One region of the Kluyvera intermedia genome, then DNA from elsewhere that is predicted to be linked to it. Evidence: riboswitches for the same ligand, from Rfam matches in the RefSeq annotation. Region 1 holds a riboswitch; the other holds the start of a gene.
What was found. A riboswitch is a leader RNA that binds a small molecule or an ion and turns the genes downstream of it on or off. The one in region 1 is predicted to bind thiamine pyrophosphate.

Region 1 (5,313 bases):
TCACCACTTCACGCGCTGAACTGTCAGCATACTCACGCGCCAGCGCAAACAGCTGTGGCATGGCAGCGTTAGCAATCGAGGCCAGCAGTACGCCGCAGGTAATCAGCGTTAAATAATGCCGATTAAAAGCGAACAGCAGCGCGTTACCCACCGCCATCAGACAACAGAACATAATCAGTTTACGACGATCGCCCCGGCTATCGGATCGCTTTGCCAACCCAAGACTGACGACGATCCCGGCTACCGCGTTGACGGTATAAAACAGGCCAACCCAGAACGGCTGTACGCCCACTTCCCGGCTGAGATACAGGCTTAACGTTGGTGCCTGTAGCGCCCCCGCGATCCCCATCATAAACGCCACCATCATAAAGGCAGCATAAACACCGTTGAGACGTCGTCCCATCGTCATTAACCAGAGCATGTGAAATCCTTTGTGCACGCGAGAGAATAAAAAAAGCCAGCAGATGATACCTGCTGGCAAATACTCAGTCACACATGATTAGGCGAATTAATGTTCAGAGGTCGGTTTCGTAACTTCCCACTGCATCAGATAGTTCAGCATTTCAAGCCGTTGTGCCGTTGCCAGGCGGGCCAGCCAGGAAACATGTTTGGTGGCAGAGAAATATCGCTGATAGAACTGATACATGGTGACCTCCTCGCTTCATCGAAAGCAATTATTGGCTTAATATAGGGATTAATAAATTGCTGAGTTTTTATCAGGAGTTCCCCTTTTATGTCCTCAGGTCGATTGCAACAACAGTTCATCCGCTTATGGCAGTGCTGCGAAGGAAAATCGCAGGAAACCACGCTAAATACTCTGGCCGAATTACTGAGCTGTTCACGCCGCCATATGAGGACGCTATTGAATACTATGGAAGCGCGCGGCTGGCTGACCTGGGAGGCGGAGGTCGGGCGCGGCAAGCGTTCAAAGCTTACCTTCCTCTACACCGGGCTGGCGTTGCAGCAGCAACGTGCGGAGGATCTGCTGGAGCAAGACCGGATCGATCAACTGGTTCAACTGGTCGGCGATAAAGCCGCGGTACGCCAGATGCTGGTTTCGCATTTAGGCCGCAGTTTCCGCCAGGGTCGGCATATTTTGCGCGTGCTTTACTACCGTCCGATGCACAATTTACTGCCAGGAACCGCCCTGCGGCGTTCTGAAACCCACATCGCGCGGCAAATTTTTAGCGCATTAACCCGAATCAACGAGGTAAATGGGGAACTGGAAGCCGATATTGCGCACCATTGGCAGGCAATTTCCCCATTACACTGGCGTTTTTACCTCCGCCCCGGCATTCATTTCCATCACGGCCGTGAATTGGAGATGGAGGACGTCATCGCGTCACTGCACCGCAGCATGACGCTTCCGCTGTATTCGAATATTTCGCGTATCGACTCCCCTACCGCCTGGACACTGGATGTCCACCTTACGGAACCCGATCGCTGGCTGCCGCTGTTATTAGGTCAGGTCTCAGCGATGATCCTGCCGCGCGAGTGGCAGTCACTGCCCAACTTCTCACGCATGCCGGTTGGCACCGGCCCGTACTCGGTCGCCCGTAACAATCAAAACCAGCTTAAGATCCTCGCCTTTGATGATTACTTCGGTTTCCGGGCGCTTATCGATGAGGTTAACGTCTGGGTCTTGCCGGAAATCAGCGAGGAGCCCAATGGCGGGCTGACGCTACAGGGTACCACCGAGAGCGAAAAGGCGGTCGAAAGCCGCCTTGAGGAGGGATGCTATTATTTACTGTTCGACGCCCGCAGCCCACTCGGCAACAACCCGGCAGTACGCCAGTGGCTGAGCCATATTTTTCATCCGAACAATCTTCTATACCACGCAGGCGAACAACACCAAAGCCACTGGTTCCCGGCCTATGGTCTGCTGCCGCGTTGGCACCACGCCCGCAGCCGCGCCTGTGAAAAACCGGCCGGGCTGGAATCGGTGACGCTGACCTATTATCGCGAACACATTGAACACCGAACGATTGGCCTCATTATGGAAGCCCTGCTGGCGGAGCATCAGGTCAAACTGAATATTCAGGAAGTGGAGTATGAGGAATGGCACCAGGGCGAGGTGGTCAGCGATATCTGGCTCAACAGCGCCAACTTTACGCTGCCGCTGGATTTCTCGTTATTTGCCTTTCTGTATGAAGTACCGCTTATCCGCAACTGTATTCCCATCGACTGGGAGCAGGACGCCCAGCGCTGGCGCGCCAATGCGCTCCCGCAGGCCGACTGGTGCCAACAACTTATGGAGAATCAGTCCGTTGTGCCGCTCATTCACCATTGGCTGATGTTACAGGGGCAACGCAGTATGCGCGGCGTGCGAATGAACACGTTAGGCTGGTTTGACTTTAAATCAGCCTGGTTTGCGCCACCGGATCCATAAGGCTTTTGATTTATTCACGTTATCATTACAATGTGGCGTTCTCAACGGGGTGCTAAACACAAACGCGTGTATTGGCTGAGAAAGACCCGTCGAACCTGATCCGGATAATCCCGGCGAAGGGATTTGGGGCTCACTCAAAATCCTTTGCCACCATGAATAAAGGTGCAAAGTGCTCAAAAAATTACTCCCACTGCTGGCCCTCATTGCCGTGCCAGCCTTCGCTAAACCCGTTCTCACGGTCTACACCTACGATTCCTTCGCCGCCGACTGGGGCCCTGGACCTGCGGTCAAAAAAGCGTTTGAGGTCGACTGTCACTGCGAGCTGAAATTCGTCGCGCTGGAAGATGGCGTATCGCTGCTTAACCGTCTACGTATGGAAGGCAAAAATAGCAAAGCCGACGTAGTATTGGGGCTGGATAACAATCTGCTTCAGGCTGCGACTGAGACTAAACTGTTCGCCAAAAGCAACGTTCCGGCAAGCGCCGTCAACGTGCCGGGCGGCTGGAACAACGACACCTTCGTGCCGTTCGACTACGGCTACTTCGCTTTCGTCTACGACAAAAACAAACTGAAAAACCCGCCAAAAAACCTGAAAGAACTGGTCGAAAGCGATCAGAAATGGCGGGTGATTTACCAAGATCCTCGCACCAGTACGCCGGGCTTAGGCCTGCTGCTGTGGATGCAGAAAGTCTATGGCGATAAAGCACCGGAAGCGTGGCAGAAACTGGCGGCGAAAACCGTTACCGTCACCAAGGGCTGGAGTGAAGCCTACGGTCTGTTCCTGAAAGGGGAAAGCGACCTGGTACTGAGCTACACCACCTCACCGGCGTATCACATCATCGAAGAGAAGAAAGATAACTACGCGGCGGCAGCCTTTAGCGAAGGTCATTACCTGCAGGTGGAAGTGGCAGCGAAAACCGCCGCCAGTAAACAGCCCAAACTGGCGGATCAATTCCTGAGCTTTATGGTTTCCCCAGCATTCCAGAATGCGGTGCCAACCGGTAACTGGATGTACCCCGTGACTCAGGTTGCGTTACCGGAGGGCTTTAACAACCTGGTGAAACCACAAACTGCACTGCAATTTACGCCGCAACAGGTCGCAACCGATCGTCAAAACTGGATTAACGCATGGCTCCGCGCCGCCAGCCGCTAACTCCTCACTGGCTCTTTCCGGGGCTTGCAGCCACCACGCTGATGGTGGCCGTCGCCCTGGCGGCATTTTTGTCGTTATGGCTAAACGCACCAGAAACCTCATGGTCGACGCTGCTTGCCGACAGCTATCTGTGGCACGTGGTGCGATTCTCCTTCTGGCAGGCGTTCCTTTCGGCGCTGCTGTCCGTCATTCCTGCCATTTTCCTTGCCCGCGCGCTCTACCGCCGACGCTTCCCCGGCCGCCAGCTGTTACTGCGGCTGTGTGCCATGACGCTTATTTTACCGGTGCTGGTCGCCGTATTCGGTATTCTGAGCGTTTACGGTCGTCAGGGCTGGCTGGCTCAGCTTTGTACCTGGCTCGGCTGGCAGTGGAATTTCTCACCCTACGGCCTGCAAGGCATCCTGCTGGCGCATGTGTTCTTTAATATGCCGATGGCAACCCGCCTGTTGCTGCAAGCGCTGGAGCAAATTCCCGGTGAGCAGCGCCAAATTGCGGCTCAGCTTGGCATGCGCGGCTACCCGTTTTTCCGCCTGGTAGAGTGGCCATGGCTGCGGCGTCAAATTTTACCCATCGCCACGCTTATCTTTATGCTCTGTTTCGCCAGCTTCGCCACCGTGCTATCACTGGGCGGCGGGCCGTCGGCCACCACCATCGAGCTGGCTATCTACCAGGCGCTGAACTTTGATTACGACCCCGCGCGGGCAGCGATGCTGGCGATCATTCAAATGGCCTGCTGTCTGTCGCTGGTGTTATTAAGCCAGCGCCTGAGCCGAGCGATTGCGATTGGCAACACGCAGGTTCACGGCTGGCGTGACCCTGACGATCGCTGGCACAGCCGAATCGCCGACATGCTACTGATTTTGCTGACGTTGTTATTACTGCTGCCGCCGCTGCTGGCGGTGATTTTCGACGGCATCAACCCCACGATGTTCCAGGTGCTGGAGCAACCCATTTTATGGCAGGCGCTGACGACATCCCTGCGCATTGCCCTCGCCGCTGGCCTGTTATGCGTGATACTGACCATGATGCTGCTGTGGAGCAGCCGCGAGCTGCGAGCGCGCAACCGACCACTCGCCGGTCAGGCTATGGAGCTCAGCGGGATGTTGATTTTGGCAATGCCGGGGATCGTGCTGGCAACCGGCTTCTTCCTGCTGCTGAACAACACCATCGGCTTGCCCGACTCCGCCGATGGCATTGTGATTTTCACCAACGCGCTGATGGCGGTGCCGTATGCCATCAAAGTGCTGGAGACGCCGATGCGCGACGTCACCGCCCGCTACAGTATCCTGTGCGAATCGCTGGGGCTTTCCGGCATAAATCGGCTACGGGTCGTAGAACTGCGCGCCCTCAAACGCCCCCTGGCGCAAGCGCTGGCGTTTGCCTGCGTGCTATCAATTGGTGATTTCGGCGTGGTGGCGCTGTTTGGCAATGAAGAATTCCGCACTCTGCCGTTTTATCTCTATCAGCAAATTGGCGCCTACCGCAGCCAGGACGGCGCGGTGACCGCGTTAATTCTGCTGATACTGTGCTTCGTACTGTTTACCGTGATTGAAAAAATACCCGGACGCCATGCTAAAACTCAATGATGTCACCTGGCTGTATCAGCATTTACCGATGCGTTTCACCACCACTATCGCGCAGGGCGAGAAGGTGGCGATCCTCGGCCCCAGCGGTGCGGGTAAATCCACGCTGCTCAACCTGATCGCCGGTTTCCTGCCGCCTGCCAGCGGCACGCTAATACTTGAAGGACGGGTACATACCGATACACCGC
Region 2 (5,313 bases), 510 kb from region 1:
GCCCTTCGCCCTGGCCGAAGCCTGCAAGAATCGTCGAGACTTCCTCTTCGATACGCGGTGCCGGTGCGTACAGCATGGACGGGTCCATGTTGCCCTGCAACGCAACCTTGTGGCCGACACGACGGCGCGCATCGGCGATATCAACAGTCCAGTCGAGGCCCAACGCATCACAGCCGGTTTCCGCCATCGCCTCCAGCCACTGTCCGCCACCTTTGGTGAACAGCGTGACCGGCACGCGACGACCCTCGTTTTCACGCAACAGGCCATCGACAATTTTGTGCATGTAGTACAAAGAGAACTGCTGGTAATCGCGACCAGTCAGCACGCCGCCCCAGGTGTCGAAAATCATCACCGACTGTGCGCCCGCTTTAATCTGCGCGTTGAGGTACAGCGTGACGCTCTGCGCCAGCTTATCGAGCAGCAGATGCAGCGATTTCGGATCGGCATACATCATCTTTTTAATGACGGTAAAGGCTTTGCTGCTGCCACCTTCAACCATATAGGTCGCCAGCGTCCACGGGCTACCGGAGAAGCCAATCAGCGGCACTTCACCTTTCAGTTCACGGCGGATGGTACGCACCGCGTTCATGACATAGCCCAGTTCGCCTTCCGGGTCTGGAATTGGCAGTTTTTCAACGTCAGCTTTACTGGTGATTGGCGAGGTAAAGCGCGGGCCTTCCCCGGTTTCAAAATAGAGTCCCAGCCCCATGGCATCCGGAATAGTCAGGATATCGGAGAAGAGGATCGCCGCATCAAGCGGGTAGCGGCGCAGCGGCTGCAGCGTGACCTCACAGGCCAGCTCCGCATTTTTACACAGCGACATAAAGTCGCCCGCCTGAGCCCGGGTAGCCTTATACTCTGGCAAATAACGGCCAGCCTGACGCATCATCCATACCGGAGTGACATCAACGGGTTGGCGCAACAGCGCACGCAGATAACGATCGTTCTTCAGTTCGGTCATTTTACATTCCTTTAGCGTTGATGCGCCCAGTGTAACATGTCACTCATACTCGGCCCGACACATTGCCACGGTATCTTCTATCAGACGGCGTGCCACAGTACCCGGTGGCGGAAGCAGCGGTAAATCGTCATAGCGATACCAGTTTGCCGTCAACAGTTCTTTCGGGTCGATAACAATCTCACCGCTATCGTATTCCGCCATATAGGCAGTCATCAGCGATTGTGGGAACGGCCATGGCTGTGAAGTGACGTAGCGTAGGTTCTTCACCTTGATACCACTCTCTTCCATGACCTCACGCGCCACAGCCTGTTCCAGCGTTTCACCCACTTCGACAAAACCTGCCAGCACGGTATGTACACCGTTACGGTGGCGAACATGCTGAGCCAGCAAAATAGAATCATCACGCCGAATCGCAACAATAATGCACGGCGCAATTTGCGGATAGTAGCGTTCGCGGCAGTGGCTACAGAGCATCGCCCATTCGGTTTTGCTCGGATGCATGGTGTGACCGCAGTAACCGCAGAATTTGTGTGAGCGGTAAAACTCTGTCAGTTGTACGCCACGCCCAGCAAGCTGGAACAGCCCCACATCCTGATCGAGCACTTGCCGTACCGATCCCATATCGTGACGACGGTGTTGCTGTACTAGCCAGACCGGCAGGCCTTCCCATTCACCAATTTGCTGTGCGGGTAGCCCCACAAGATCGAAATTTACCGCTTCGCCGCAGGGCAATTCCCCACCGGGCAGCCATAATTTTTGTTCGTGGCTGACGATCCACCAACCGCGATCCCATTTTTCAATTATACGATCCATATCTCTTGCGCAACCTTTGCTTCACAGGCATGTTGTTAACATTATTATTACATAACGACGTGAGCAGATTTTAACCTTACCGATGCGGGGTCAACCTATGTTAAACCAGTTAGAAAGTCTAAAAGAGCGTATTCATGGACACCACAAACTGGTCGACCGCTGGCTGAATATTCGTAAGCACCTGCTCGTGGCGTACTACGATTTGGTTGGCCTTAAGCCTGGCAAAGAATCGTTTATGCGGCTAAATGAAAAAGCGCTCGATAACTTTTGCCAGCGACTGGTCGACTACCTGTCTGCCGGTCATTTCAGTATTTATGAACGCATTATCCATAAAATGGAAGGCGAGAGTCCGCTTTTAAACGCCACCAAAATCTGGCCGCAGCTAGATGCTAATACCCAACAGATTATGGATTTCTATGATTCGACGCTGGAAAACGCCATCGACCAGGATAACGTGAATGAATTTCAGCAGGCGCTTTCTGATATCGGTGAAGCGCTTGAGGCACGTTTCCGGCTGGAAGATCAGCTGATCATGCTGGCCTTTAAGACGCTTAACGAAGGCGAATTCAAACGCCCGGCTTGAGATTTGCTGTATTAACGCGTAGTTTACAATCATTACCTCTGGTTATCAGAGGTTGCTTCTTGTCGGAGTGCCCAGTGCGCAAGCACGGGCTGAGACCGTTAATTCGGGATCCGCGGAACCTGATCAGGTTAAGACCTGCGAAGGGAACAAGAGTTAATCTTCAGTTGCATCGCCCATGGGCGATCTTCCCTCTTGCTTCATCCGTCGTCTGACAAGCCATCTCCTTACTTTTTCTGGAATGAGCTATGTCTGTCACAACTAAACCATCCCGCCGCGAACAGCGCGCCCAAGCCCAACACTTTATCGACACCCTGGAAGGGACCGCCTTTCCTAACTCAAAACGTATTTATATCACCGGCTCACAGCCGGATATCCGTATTCCGATGCGCGAAATCCAACTCAGCCCAACGCTCATTGGCGGCAGCAAAGATACCCCACAGTTCGAAGAGAACGAAGCCGTGCCGGTTTATGACACCTCTGGCCCGTATGGCGATCCTGATGTGGCGATTAACGTCCAGCAGGGTCTGGCAAAACTGCGCCAGCCATGGATTACCGCGCGTAACGATAGTGAAGAGTTAGATGACCGTAGCTCGGCCTACACCAAAGAGCGTCTGGCCGATGATGGCCTTGATGAACTGCGTTTTACCGGGTTACTCACGCCAAAACGTGCCAAATCTGGACACTGCGTCACCCAATTGCACTATGCCCGCCAGGGAATTGTCACCCCAGAGATGGAGTTTATCGCCGTACGCGAAAACATGGGTCGTGAGCGTATTCGCAGCGAAGTGTTACGCCACCAGCATCCGGGGATGAGCTTTGGCGCCAGCCTGCCGGAAAATATCACGCCAGAATTCGTGCGTGATGAAGTCGCCGCCGGACGCGCCATCATCCCCGCCAACATCAACCACCCGGAATCGGAACCGATGATCATCGGACGTAACTTCCTGGTGAAGGTCAACGCCAACATCGGCAACTCCGCAGTCACCTCCTCCATCGAAGAAGAAGTGGAAAAACTGGTGTGGTCCACCCGCTGGGGCGCGGATACGGTGATGGATCTGTCCACCGGTCGCTATATTCACGAAACCCGCGAATGGATCCTGCGAAACAGCCCGGTGCCGATCGGTACCGTACCGATCTACCAGGCGCTGGAGAAGGTCAACGGGATCGCCGAAGATCTCACCTGGGAAGCGTTCCGCGACACGCTGCTGGAGCAGGCCGAGCAGGGCGTCGACTATTTTACTATCCACGCGGGTGTGCTGCTGCGCTATGTGCCGATGACCGCTAAACGCCTGACCGGAATTGTCTCGCGCGGCGGTTCCATCATGGCGAAATGGTGCCTCTCCCATCACAAAGAAAACTTCTTGTTCGAGCACTTCCGCGAAATCTGTGAAATCTGTGCCGCCTATGACGTTTCCCTATCATTGGGCGACGGCCTGCGTCCAGGCTCTATTCAGGATGCCAACGATGAAGCCCAGTTCTCTGAGCTGCATACGCTGGGCGATCTGACCAAAATTGCCTGGGAATATGACGTGCAGGTGATGATTGAAGGCCCGGGCCACGTGCCGATGCAGATGATTAAGCGCAACATGACCGAAGAGCTGGAGCACTGCCACGAAGCGCCGTTCTACACCTTAGGGCCGTTGACCACCGATATTGCGCCGGGTTATGACCACTTCACCTCCGGCATTGGTGCGGCGATGATTGGCTGGTTCGGATGCGCGATGCTGTGCTACGTGACGCCAAAAGAGCACCTCGGCCTGCCGAACAAAGAAGATGTGAAACAGGGGCTGATTACCTACAAGATCGCCGCGCACGCCGCCGATTTAGCCAAAGGCCATCCGGGCGCGCAGATCCGCGACAACGCCATGTCAAAAGCGCGCTTTGAATTCCGCTGGGAAGACCAGTTTAACCTGGCACTCGACCCATTCACCGCCCGCGCTTATCACGATGAAACTCTGCCGCAAGAGTCCGGTAAAGTTGCCCACTTCTGCTCAATGTGTGGGCCAAAATTCTGCTCGATGAAAATCAGCCAGGAAGTGCGCGACTACGCTGCCGCACAAACCATTGAAGTGGGGATGGCGGATATGTCGGAGAACTTCCGCGCCAAAGGCGGTGAAATCTACCTGAAAAAGGAGGAAGCCTGATGTATCAGCCTGAATTCCCAACGGTACCTTTTCGCTTAGGGTTATATCCGGTCGTTGACAGCGTGCTGTGGATTGAACGCCTGCTGTCGGTGGGCGTGCGCACGATTCAGCTACGCATCAAAGATATGCGTGATGAGGATGTTGAAGCCGACGTGATTGCCGCCATTGAACTGGGGCGTCGCTATGACGCCCGCCTGTTTATCAATGACTACTGGCAACTGGCGATTAAGCATAGCGCTTACGGCGTACATCTTGGTCAGGAAGACCTTGAAACCACCGACCTGAAGGCCATTCAGGCGGCTGGATTACGCCTTGGGGTTTCCACCCACGATGATATGGAGATCGATGTCGCACTCACCGCTCGCCCCTCTTATATCGCCCTGGGGCACGTCTTCCCGACACAAACCAAGCAGATGCCTTCATCACCCCAGGGGCTGACGCAACTGGCAAGCCATATTGAACGACTCGCCGACTACCCTACCGTCGCTATTGGCGGCATCAGCCTTGCGCGGGCACCGGCTGTGCTGGCGACCGGCGTGGGCAGCATTGCGGTGGTCAGCGCCATCACGCAGGCCGCTGACTGGCGCGATGCCACATCACAACTGCTAACTATCGCGGGAGCGGGCGATGAATGATCGTGATTTTATGCGCTACAGTCGCCAGATTTTACTGGGTGATATCGCGATAGAAGGACAGCAAAAGTTGCTTGGCAGCCACGTGCTGATTGTCGGTTTGGGTGGATTAGGATCCCCAGCCGCGCTGTATCTGGCAGGCGCCGGGGTGGGCACGTTAACACTCGCCGACGATGACGA

Region 2: it holds a riboswitch for thiamine pyrophosphate, as region 1 does, so the genes downstream of both, thiC (phosphomethylpyrimidine synthase ThiC) here and thiB (thiamine ABC transporter substrate binding subunit) in region 1, are expected to answer to the same signal.

Annotation. Positions count from the first base shown of each region.
Region 1 is NZ_CP139986.1:3,931,797-3,937,109, forward strand. It holds gene U0026_RS18980 (sugar efflux transporter) at 1-421, opposite strand, end outside; gene sgrT (glucose uptake inhibitor SgrT) at 509-646, opposite strand; gene sgrR (HTH-type transcriptional regulator SgrR) at 734-2,389, shown strand; TPP riboswitch at 2,425-2,529, shown strand; gene thiB (thiamine ABC transporter substrate binding subunit) at 2,559-3,542, shown strand; gene thiP (thiamine/thiamine pyrophosphate ABC transporter permease ThiP) at 3,518-5,128, shown strand; gene thiQ (thiamine ABC transporter ATP-binding protein ThiQ) at 5,112-5,313, shown strand, end outside.
Region 2 is NZ_CP139986.1:4,445,603-4,450,915, forward strand. It holds gene hemE (uroporphyrinogen decarboxylase) at 1-961, opposite strand, end outside; gene nudC (NAD(+) diphosphatase) at 1,001-1,774, opposite strand; gene U0026_RS21385 (Rsd/AlgQ family anti-sigma factor) at 1,872-2,357, shown strand; TPP riboswitch at 2,411-2,520, shown strand; gene thiC (phosphomethylpyrimidine synthase ThiC) at 2,603-4,501, shown strand; gene thiE (thiamine phosphate synthase) at 4,501-5,136, shown strand; gene U0026_RS21400 (HesA/MoeB/ThiF family protein) at 5,129-5,313, shown strand, end outside.